3 regions of the Agrobacterium sp. 22-221-1 genome follow, and region 1 is predicted to be linked to each of the others. Evidence: riboswitches for the same ligand, from Rfam matches in the RefSeq annotation. Region 1 holds a riboswitch; each other region holds the start of a gene.

Region 1 (3,622 bases):
CATGGACATCAGTTTTTCGGGGTCGCTCTTGGTGTCCTCGTAAGCCTTGATGCCGGCGATGATGTTGGATTTCACGACCTGCAGCTTGGTGGAGACTTCCGCAAGGCGTATCGCGCCGGGAGGAGCGGTGCCGGGCGACTTGCGCGCCGCGGCTCTGACGAATGACTGGGCGCGCAGCACGGCATCCGAGGCGATGCCGTACCAGACGGCGCTCCACAGGAGATGCGAGCTTGCAAGCATGGATTGTGCAGCGATTTCCGCAAAAGGCTTCGGGAATATCTGCGCCGCCGGCGCTTCGCCACGAAACAGGAAGCCGTCCGAACAGGTGCCGCGCATGCCGAGCGTATCCCACACATGGGTCTTTTCGAGCGTGTACTGGTTTTTCAGAAAGACCGTCATCACCTGATCGGCGGGCGCGGCATCCTTGTGGGCGCGCGAGGTGATAAGGATCGCATCGGCATTGCTGCCATAGGAAATGACGGTGGCGTCCTTTTCCAGCCGGCAGAAATCGCCTTCGACTTCGATTGCACAGATGGAGTTGCGCAGATTGCCGCCAATGCCGCCTTCGGTGGTGGCGGAGCCGAGCAGAAGCTGTTCGCTGGCGATGCGGCTCATGAAGCCGGCATGCCATGCGCTCGTCTCGCCGTGTTCCACCAGGCTGGATGCCTTGATATGGTGCATGGCGAAAATCATCGCGGTTGCCGAACAGGCCTGACCGAGCCGGGCGCAGATATCGGCGATTTCCTGTAAGGAAGCGCTTTCGCCGCCCAGCGAAGAGGGGACCTGGATGCCGAGCAGGCGTTCCTGTCGCAAGGCGTCGACGGCTTCCTGTGGGAATCGGCCGGTGACATCCACCTCATCCGCGTGTTTGGCGGCAATTGCCGCGACACGGCCCGCGCGCGCGGACAGCGTTTCATCCTGCGGCGCTACGGTGACGTTCATCAGGCTGCCTCTTTACCATCCAGAATGAGCTTAACGGTGTCTTCAATGGCCCTGATGCTCGCAAATGACTTGCGATTCAGCAGATTGTCGGGGAATTCGATATCGAATGCTTCTTCGATGCCGAGCATCAATTGCACGGATGCAAAGGAAGAAAGGCCTGCCGCATAAAGATCGGCTTCATCTGCAATCGTATCGACTGGGGTTGGAAGCTGGCCGAATTTGGCCAGTATTTCACGAATAGTCGCGTTCATTCCGACGTATCTCCCATGAATTTCACATCAGGATGGTTTGTGCTTATCGTTACGTTGCAAACGATAATATTCGCCTAAACCGTTAGGTTAATTACAACTAACGGCAGCATGCGCCATTCCCGCACCTTTGCCAAGCATGGATCGTCGGCCTTGACAAATGCCGGTCGGTGTTTTTTGCTGTGGCCATTCACCAGGGGTGTCCCGTCAAGGGGCTGAGATTCTGCTTTCATGCGCAGTGACCCGTTGAACCTGATCCAGTTCATACTGGCGTAGGGACGGTGCAAAGACCGAAGGTCGGGCGGGCGCATGACGTCGCGTTTCGGCAATTCGGTATTTTCCATCATTCCGGCTCGAACTGGGTCTCCACTGTCAAACTTTGGAGCCTCAAGATGAATATCGCTGCCAAGAATATCCCGCTTGTCGTCACCACCGGGCCGCATGCCGCCTCTACCAAAATCCACAAAGCCGGTATTTTACATCCCCATATCCGCGTGCCGATGCGCGAGATCGCCGTTCATCCGACGGCGGGCGAACCGCCGGTGACGGTTTACGATTCCTCCGGTCCCTATACCGATCCTTCGCATACCGTTCTGATTGAAAAGGGTCTGCCGCGTCCGCGTCATGACTGGATCGTGGCGCGCGGCGATGTCGAGGCTTATGACGGCCGGCACGTCAAGCCGGAGGATAACGGCTTTGCCACCGGCGAACGCCTGACGCCTGAATTTTCGGTACGCCACCAGCCGCTCAGAGCCACGGCCGGTAAAGCCGTGACCCAGCTTGCCTATGCGCGGGCCGGTATCACCACGCCGGAAATGGAATTCATCGCCATCCGTGAAAATCTCGGGCGCGAGGCGGCCAGGGAAAAGCTGGCGCGTGACGGCGAAAGTTTCGGGGCGCATATCCCGGACTATGTCACGGCGGAATTCGTGCGTCAGGAAGTGGCGGCCGGCCGCGCCATCATCCCTGCCAATATCAATCATTCGGAACTTGAGCCGATGATCATCGGCCGCAATTTTCTCGTCAAGATCAATGCCAATATCGGCAATTCCGCCGTCACCTCCTCCATGGCGGAAGAGGTGGAGAAGATGGTCTGGGCGATCCGCTGGGGCGCGGATACCGTCATGGACCTGTCTACCGGTCGCAACATCCACAATATCCGCGAATGGATCATCCGCAATTCGCCGGTGCCGATCGGCACGGTGCCGCTTTATCAGGCGCTTGAGAAAGTCAACGGCATTGCCGAAGACCTGAACTGGGAAGTGTTTCGCGATACGCTGATCGAACAGGCGGAGCAGGGTGTGGATTACTTCACCATCCATGCCGGCGTGCGGCTGCATTACATCCCGCTTACCGTCAACCGCGTCACCGGCATCGTCTCGCGCGGCGGGTCGATCATGGCCAAGTGGTGTCTGCATCACCACAGGGAAAGCTTCCTCTATGAGCATTTCGACGAGATTTGCGACATTTGCCGCGCTTACGACGTCTCCTTCTCGCTGGGCGATGGCTTGCGTCCCGGCTCAATTGCTGACGCCAATGACGCCGCACAATTCGCGGAGCTGGAGACGCTCGGTGAGTTGACGCAGATCGCCTGGGCGAAGGATTGCCAGGTGATGATCGAAGGCCCTGGCCATGTGCCGATGCACAAGATCAAGGAGAATATGGACAAGCAGTTGAAGACCTGCGGTGAGGCGCCCTTCTATACGCTCGGGCCGCTCACCACCGATATTGCGCCGGGTTACGACCACATCACCTCCGGCATCGGTGCGGCGATGATCGGCTGGTTCGGCACTGCGATGCTCTGCTACGTCACGCCGAAGGAACATCTCGGCCTGCCGGATCGCAACGACGTCAAGGTCGGCGTCATCACCTACAAGATCGCTGCCCACGCCGCCGATCTCGCCAAGGGTCATCCGGCGGCACAGGTGCGGGACGATGCGCTGTCGCGCGCGCGGTTCGAGTTCCGCTGGGAGGATCAGTTCAACCTGTCGCTGGACCCGGATACGGCGCGCTCCTTCCATGATGAGACCTTGCCGAAGGAAGCGCACAAGGTCGCGCATTTCTGCTCCATGTGCGGGCCGAAATTCTGCTCGATGCGGATTTCTCACGATATCCGCGCCGAGGCGCAGAAGGAGGGGCTGGAGGCCATGGCCGCACGCTTCAAGGAAGGTGGCGAGCTTTATATGCCGCTCGCGACGCCTGCGGATGCCGAATAGCATGCGCGTGCTTGTCAAGGGAACGGGGGTCGCCGGTTTGACGGCGGCCTTCGAACTGGCGCGAAACGGCGTTACCGTCGCGGTTTGCGAGCGCAATGCCGAACCCTCGCGCGGCGCATCCTGGTATGCGGGCGGCATGCTGGCGCCCTGGTGCGAGCGTGAAAGCGCTGAAGCGGCGGTTCTGACGCTCGGTCAGGCGGCGCTCGACTGGTGGGA
Region 2 (3,622 bases), on a different contig from region 1:
TCGTTTTTTTGGTACAGGAGGATGGCTTGTAGCTGTCGCCGACGCCATCTGACACGAAGAAAACGATCTTCTCCGGGCTCGCCGAACTCGCACCGGTGCCCGAAGAGCCGATCCTGTCTCCAATCTGGGTCAGCGCCCGGTCGAAATCGGTCTGCTGGTCGTTATTATAACCCTGATAAGGAATGGACATCAGATCGATTTCGCCCGCTTTTTTCTTCGCGGTCGCCAGATCCGAGGTCAGGGGAACGACTTCGAGCAGCTTCGTATCTTCCGCCTTCTCTCCGAAGGTATAGACAGCCATGCGATATTGATTGCTGCTTTTCCGCGTGGACTTTGCCGTATCCATCAGGCTTGCCGTAGCCTGCGCCACCACATTGATGCGTGTAGTGACCCCGAGGCTTTTGGCTTTGTAGTAATAGCTGTTTGTATCGACCACCCCGTTTTTCACGATGTGACAGGCGAAAGCACATTTGTCGCTCGTATTGGCAACCATGGTAGCAACGTCGGTCGGCGTCGCGCCAACGCCCATCGAAGGGGTGTTATCCAGCAGGACATAGAAGTCGCTGAATGTTTCCGTCTCGTATTTGGCGGTCGCCTTGCCCGAAACGGTGATGAGATCCTCTCCGAGTATCCGTGAAAGCGTCGTGCCGACCGATGCCTTGAAGCTGACCGAGGATTCGATGGCGTTACCGTGTTTGATCACCGACACATCAAGAGACAGGAGCTTATAATCGGGATTGGCCCGCTCATTGCTTTCAAAAAATGCGGAGGCTTCATCAGTGCCAAGCGAAATGACACCGTCGCCCGACATTTCCTTTGCCTTGTGAACGCTCGACGACGTATCGGCAACCACTGCAAGCGCCGCGGCATCCGCCGCCATCTGCAGGTCCGATTTGACAGCCATGCCATGCGTCACATCGAGTGCCACGCCGGCCGCCCCGATCAGCGGCACCATCAACAGGGCGCTGAGAATGCCGAAATTTCCCGATTTATCCTGCCAGATGTTCTTCAAATTCGCCCCCGGAACCTTTCCCCGGAGGGAAAGTTAGCCGAATAATATTGAAAGGCAGTTTCAAGAGATAACTAATTTTCGATAAATCTAATTTCCTCAATAACTAATACGCCAATTGGAGATGCGCATCAGCGCAAACCCGTTCAGGCATTCACGATCACGCCTGACGACGGATCGCTGGCGGGACGTTGACATTTATGAAACTTGACCTACAAAACAAACTCTTCCGAGGGGAGCACCGAACGGTGCTGAGATGGCGATGAGCCGGACCCTTGAACCTGATCCGGGTCATGCCGGCGTAGGAACGGAACTGTCGCGCCAAGAGGCGCTGCCCTTTCTCTTCTCCGCTTTGCCTGATCTCCGAGATTGTCACATCTGGAGACGAATGATGATGCTGAAACCTTCCGCCCTTCGCACACGGTGCGTCTGCGTCTGAGGTCCGGCTCATGCGTGCCACCCATGCGCTGAACGGTGTCGGTCTTCTGCTGGTTTTCTGGCAGGCGGGAACGTGGCTGTTTTCGCCGCCCCGCTATATCCTGCCATCGCCCGCCGATGTTGCCGGCGCTTTCTGGCGCCAGCCGGGCTTCCTGTTCGGGCAGGCACTGGTAACGCTTGGTGAAATGGCGCTCGGGCTTGCGGCGGGCATCGCCGCCGGCATTCTCGTCGCTTTCACGATTGCCGCCATCCCGCGCCTCGGCCGCCTCGTCTGGCCGATGGTGCTGGTGCTGCAGGCCTTTCCGGTTTTCGTGCTCGCCCCCATCCTCGTCCTCTGGTTCGGTTTCGGCATGGCTTCGAAAGTGGTCATGACGGCGATCATCATCTTCTTCCCCGTTGCCTCCGCTTTCACGGATGGCCTCAACCGCACCGATCGCGCCATCCTTGACGCCGCCTCGCTGACTGAGGCGAGCCACTGGCAGGTCCTCACCCGGTTGCGTGTGCCGCTGGCGTTGCCATCGCTGATTTCGGGCTTGAGGGTGGCGGCGCCACTTGCCCCGCTCGGCGCCGTCATCGGCGAATGGGTGGGCGCATCGGCCGGGCTTGGGTTTGTGATGATCCAGTCCAATGCCCGCATGCAGACCGACACCATGTTCGCCGCCATGGCCATTCTCGCCATCATGGCGGTGCTGCTGCGGCTCATCGTCGACCGGGCGACCGCCAATATGGCCCCCTGGGCCAAGGAAACAGAACACACCATTCCTTTCAGATCTTTACGGAGACTTTCGGCACCATGAAACGAACTCTTCTTTCCCTCGTCGTCGCGGCAGCAAGCGTGCTTTCACCCATGCAATCGCATGCGGCAGACAAGCTGACCGTGTTGCTCGAGTGGTTCGTGAACCCCGATCATGCGCCGATGGTGATCGCCAGGGAACGCGGCCTGTTTGCCGATGTGGGGCTGGAGGTGGAACTGGTTCCGCCCGCAGACCCCTCCGCCGTGCCGCGCCTCGTCTCGGCCAAACAGGCCGATATCGGCGTGCATTACCAGCCGAACCTCTATCTCGATCACGATGCCGGCCTGCCGCTCGTGCGTTTCGGTACACTGGTCGAAACCCCGCTCAACACTGTCACCGTTCTGGCCGACGGGCCGATCAAGAGCCTGAAGGACCTGAAGGGCAAGAAGGTCGGCTTTTCCGTTTCCGGCTTCGAGGATGCGATGCTGAAGCGCATGCTGGAAAAGGACGGCCTGACGAAGGACGATGTCGAACTCATCAACGTCAATTTCTCTCTCTCGCCGTCCCTGATCGCCGGCAAGGTGGATGCGACGCTTGGCGGCTTCCGCAATTTCGAGCTGACGCAGATGAGGCTCGAGGGACATGAAGGCCGCTCCTTCTTCCCGGAGGAACACGGCGTGCCGGCCTATGACGAGCTGATCTTCGTCACCCACCGCGATCTCGCAAAGGACAGCCGGCTGCCGCGTTTCCTCTCCGCCGTGGAGCAAGCCGCGATCTTCATTACCAATCATCCTCAGGAATCCTGGCAGCTTTTCATCAAGGCCTATCCGAACCTTGACGATGCGCTGAACAAGCAGGCCTTCTTCGACACGCTGCCGCGCTTCGCCAAGCGCCCGGCTGCACTCGACCGCGCGCGCTATGCCCGTTTCGGCGCTTTCATGCAGGAAATGCAGCTGATCAAGCAGGCGCCGGCGGCGGACGACATCGCCGTGGAGCTGCAGCAGCCATGACCACGACTTTTCCGACAGCGGCAATCGCCGCCGAGATTCTGGAGCGCGTGCGCAAAACGCGCCCGCGCGTACATTGCCTGATGAACACCGTGGTGCAGAAATTCACCGCAGACGGCATCACCGTCGTCGGCGGAATTCCCTCCATGACCACCTCGCTCGAGGAAATCGAGAGCTTCGTGACGAAGGCGGATGCGCTGACCGTCAATCTCGGCACGCTGGATGCCGAGCGGCGCAAGGTTATCCGGCTGGCGATCGAAATCGCCAATGCATCCGGCAAGCCGTGGATCGTCGACCCTGTGCATTGCGACTATTCGCCGTCGCGTCTGGAATTCGCGCGCGAACTCATCGCACTTTCCCCGACGATCGTGCGTGGCAATCGCGCCGAAATGAGCTTGATCGGTGACGTGCCGGATGCTGTACGGATTGAGACC
Region 3 (3,622 bases), 160 kb from region 1:
CTCGGCACCAATCTGGAAATCGCGACGCTCGACCAGAAACGCGAGGATCTCAATCCCAACGATACGCTCGCGCATTATCTGACCGATGGTCGTGGTGAAAATCTGCTGGTCAACGGCGAATTGAAGCATGTGACGGGCTATATGAAAGACTTTCTGTTCCAGCCGGAACAGGCCCGCACACCGATCCGCAACCTTTCCGGGGGCGAGCGCGCGCGCCTTATTCTGGCGCGCATTCTGGCGCGGCCGACCAATCTTCTGATCCTCGACGAGCCGACCAACGATCTCGATATCGAAACGCTCGATCTGTTGCAGGAAATCGTTGCTGGCTTTTCCGGCACCGTTATCCTCGTCAGCCACGACCGCGATTTCCTCGACCGCACCGTCACCTCCACCATCGCGCCCGTCAATCCGGATGAGCCGGACGGACGATGGATCGAATATGCCGGCGGCTATTCGGACATGATGGCGCAGCGCAAGGGCGCGGCGGAAGAAAAACGCAAGGCTGAGAAACAGGAAAAGGCGAAGGCCGCACCTTCCGCCTCCGCATCGCAGGATCCTTCAAAGGCCAAGGGCAAGCTTTCCTTCAAGCAGAAATTCGCGCTCGAAAATCTTCCGAAGGAGATGGAAAAGGCGCAAGGCGAAATCGCAAAACGCGAGCAGCGCATGGCCGATCCGGAGCTTTTCACAAAGGACCCGGCGGCCTTCAACACGCTGGCGCAGGAAATGTCGAAGCTGCGCGACAAGCTGGAGGCCATGGAAGAAGAATGGCTGGAACTGGAGATGCTGCGCGAGGAACTGGAGGGCTGAAGGCAATCAGTTCCCCGTTTGACCGGTCCTCCTCCCGCCTTTGATAGAAAAGCAGAATTGCCGTTCTATGCCGGCGTTCGTTTGGAGGAGTTGTGAAAATGCGCATGATTTTCGTCAATCTGCCGGTCAAGAATATCGAGACATCAAGAAACTTCTTCACCGCTCTCGGTTTCAGCTTCAACCCGGAATATTCGGATGACCGCACGCTCTGCATGATCGTGGAAGAGAATATCTTCGTGATGCTTCTCCAGGAGGGACGTTTCCGCGATTTCATCAACGGCGACATTGCCGACGCGACGCGAACCACCGAGGTTCTGACCTGTCTTTCCGCCGGAAGCAGGGAGGAAATCGACCGGATGATCGCGACGGCGCTCGCCTCCGGCGGCAGCGGCTGGAAGCCCGTTCAGGACCATGGCTTCATGTATGCCGGCAGCTTTCAGGATCCCGACGGGCACGTCTGGGAACTGGTGCATATGACGGAACAGGGCTGACCTCGGCCATCTTGCCAATCAGGGACGGCGGGACTACACCATCATCTTGATCTAACGGGGTGTCTTTTGCGCTTGGGTGTAAAAGGCTGAGAGGCTTGCCAACCCGAAGAACCTGATCCGGTTCATACCGGCGGAGGGATTAGACGGCTTTAATGCAGGCGGCTATTTCCCTATCGTTTTTTTGAGGAGATACCCGTGCGCCGTCGTCTTTTCCTGAATTCCCTCGTTGCCGCCTCGCTGTTTCTGCCCGGTCTTGCTGTTGCACAGGATAGACAGGAACTGACCGTCTACACCTATGAGAGCTTCGTTTCCGAATGGGGTCCCGGTCCCAAGGTGAAGGAGGCCTTCGAGAAGGTTTGCAATTGCACGCTCAATTTCGTCGGCGTGGCCGATGGCGTGGCGCTGCTCAATCGTCTGAAGCTTGAAGGGGCGGGGTCCAAGGCGGATGTCGTCGTCGGTCTCGACACCAATCTTGTCGCGGAAGCAAAACAGACCGGTCTGTTCGATGTCAGCGGCATCGATGCATCGGCGGCCAAGGTGCCGGGCGGCTACACGGACGATGTTTTCGTTCCCTATGATTACGGCCATTTCGCTGTCATCTATGATACGCAGACGGTGAAAAACCCGCCGGCGAGCCTTAAAGACCTTGTGGAAGGCGACCCCTCGCAGAAAATCGTCATTCAGGATCCGCGCACCTCCACACCGGGGCTTGGCCTGCTGCTATGGGTGAAATCGGTTTACGGCGACAAGGCCCCGGAGGCCTGGGAAAAGCTCAGGAAGCGCATTCTCACCGTTACGCCGGGCTGGTCGGAATCCTATGGCCTCTTCACCAAGGGTGAGGTGCCGATGGTGCTCTCCTACACCACCTCACCCGCCTATCACATGGTCGCTGAAAAAACGGATCGTTATCAGGCCGCCGCCTTTTCCGAAGGGCATTACATCCAGATTGAGGTTTCCGGTCTCCTTAAAAACGCGCCGCACAAGGAACTGGCAAAGCAATTCCTCGCTTTCACGCTGACATCCGGTTTTCAGGATGCCATTCCGGAAAACAACTGGATGATGCCGGTCGCGGCGACCTCCAAGCCCTTGCCGGAGGCGTTTTCAAAACTCGTGGTGCCGCAGAAGACTTTCCTGATGGATCCGGAAGAGGTGGCGAAGAACCGCAAGGCATGGATCGATGAATGGCTTGCCGCCATGAGCATGAATTGAGGAAGAGGCACACTCGCGCATGATGCTGCGTCGCGATTACCGGCGGTCGATCATTTTCGGAACGGCGGCTTTTGCCGCCGTTTTCCTGTTCATGGCGCTCGCGGTTGCGGCTCTCCTGTCCTTCGATGCTGGCGCGTCCGCTGCCGGCATCATGGATGCCTATACGCTGCGCATCCTGCGTTTCACGCTTTATCAGGCAATGCTTTCCACCCTTCTTTCCATTGTTCTCGGCCTGCCGGTGGCGCTGGCGCTTTGCCGTCGGCGCGAGTTTCCGGGAAGAATCTGGATCGTCAGGCTGATGGCGGTACCGATGGGTCTGCCTGTCATCGTTGGCGCCTTCGGCATCATCACCATCTGGGGCAGGCAGGGCGTTTTGAATTCGGCACTCGTTTTTGCCGGGGAGGATGAACCTTTCAGCATTTACGGCCTGTCTGGTATTCTTATTGCCCATGTGTTTTTCAATCTGCCGCTTTCGGTGCGGCTGATGCTGGCAGGGCTGGAGCGCATTCCGGGCGAATATTGGCGCATGGCGGCGAGCCTCGGCATGGGGCCGGTTTCGATTTTCCGTTTTATCGAATGGCCGGCGGTCGCGCGTCTCGTCCCCGGCATTGCCGGGCTTGTCTTCATGCTGTGCGCCACCAGCTTCACGCTCGTTCTTCTGTTGGGCGGCGGGCCGGCAGCAACGACGCTGGAGGTGGCGATCTATCAGGCGCTGCGGTTCGATTTCGATCCGCAGCGGGCGATTGCGCTTTCGGTTTTGCAGATTGGCCTCACCGCAATCCTGCTCGGCCTTCTTGCCTTTTTGCCGTCGCCCGAAGCGGAAATTCCCTCGCTTGGTCGTTCCCTTCGCCGTTTCGACGGAAAGGGCATCGGTGTCCGCCTCTGGGATGGGGCGGCAATCGTTTTCGCTGTTCTGCTGATCGGCCTGCCGCTTGTCGCCATCGCTGTCTCGGGTTTGAGGGCCGATCTGCCGCGTCTTCTGTCCGCGCCGATTTTCCTGCGCGCGGCGGCGACCAGTCTTGCAATCGCCGCACTCTCCGCAGCCCTCGTCGTGCTTTGCTGCATGGCGATCATCGGCGCACGCCAGGCGATAGGCTCCAGACGGCAGGCAGGGC

The links. A riboswitch is a leader RNA that binds a small molecule or an ion and turns the genes downstream of it on or off. The one in region 1 is predicted to bind thiamine pyrophosphate.
Region 2: linked by a shared signal. The riboswitch ahead of ACQZ5N_RS04750 (ABC transporter permease) and the one ahead of thiC (phosphomethylpyrimidine synthase ThiC) in region 1 are both predicted to bind thiamine pyrophosphate.
Region 3: linked by a shared signal. The riboswitch ahead of thiB (thiamine ABC transporter substrate binding subunit) and the one ahead of thiC (phosphomethylpyrimidine synthase ThiC) in region 1 are both predicted to bind thiamine pyrophosphate.

What each region holds. Positions count from the first base shown of each region.
Region 1 is NZ_JBNWCL010000004.1:6,079-9,700, reverse strand. It holds gene ACQZ5N_RS07510 (acyl-CoA dehydrogenase family protein) at 1-942, opposite strand, end outside; gene ACQZ5N_RS07505 (acyl carrier protein) at 942-1,193, opposite strand; TPP riboswitch at 1,376-1,487, shown strand; gene thiC (phosphomethylpyrimidine synthase ThiC) at 1,583-3,406, shown strand; gene thiO (glycine oxidase ThiO) at 3,408-3,622, shown strand, end outside.
Region 2 is NZ_JBNWCL010000002.1:269,920-273,541, forward strand. It holds gene ACQZ5N_RS04745 (pilus assembly protein TadG-related protein) at 1-1,012, opposite strand, end outside; TPP riboswitch at 1,232-1,334, shown strand; gene ACQZ5N_RS04750 (ABC transporter permease) at 1,459-2,244, shown strand; gene ACQZ5N_RS04755 (ABC transporter substrate-binding protein) at 2,241-3,191, shown strand; gene ACQZ5N_RS04760 (hydroxyethylthiazole kinase) at 3,188-3,622, shown strand, end outside.
Region 3 is NZ_JBNWCL010000004.1:166,232-169,853, reverse strand. It holds gene ACQZ5N_RS08235 (ABC-F family ATP-binding cassette domain-containing protein) at 1-807, shown strand, start outside; gene ACQZ5N_RS08230 (VOC family protein) at 906-1,298, shown strand; TPP riboswitch at 1,344-1,454, shown strand; gene thiB (thiamine ABC transporter substrate binding subunit) at 1,494-2,507, shown strand; gene thiP (thiamine/thiamine pyrophosphate ABC transporter permease ThiP) at 2,527-3,622, shown strand, end outside.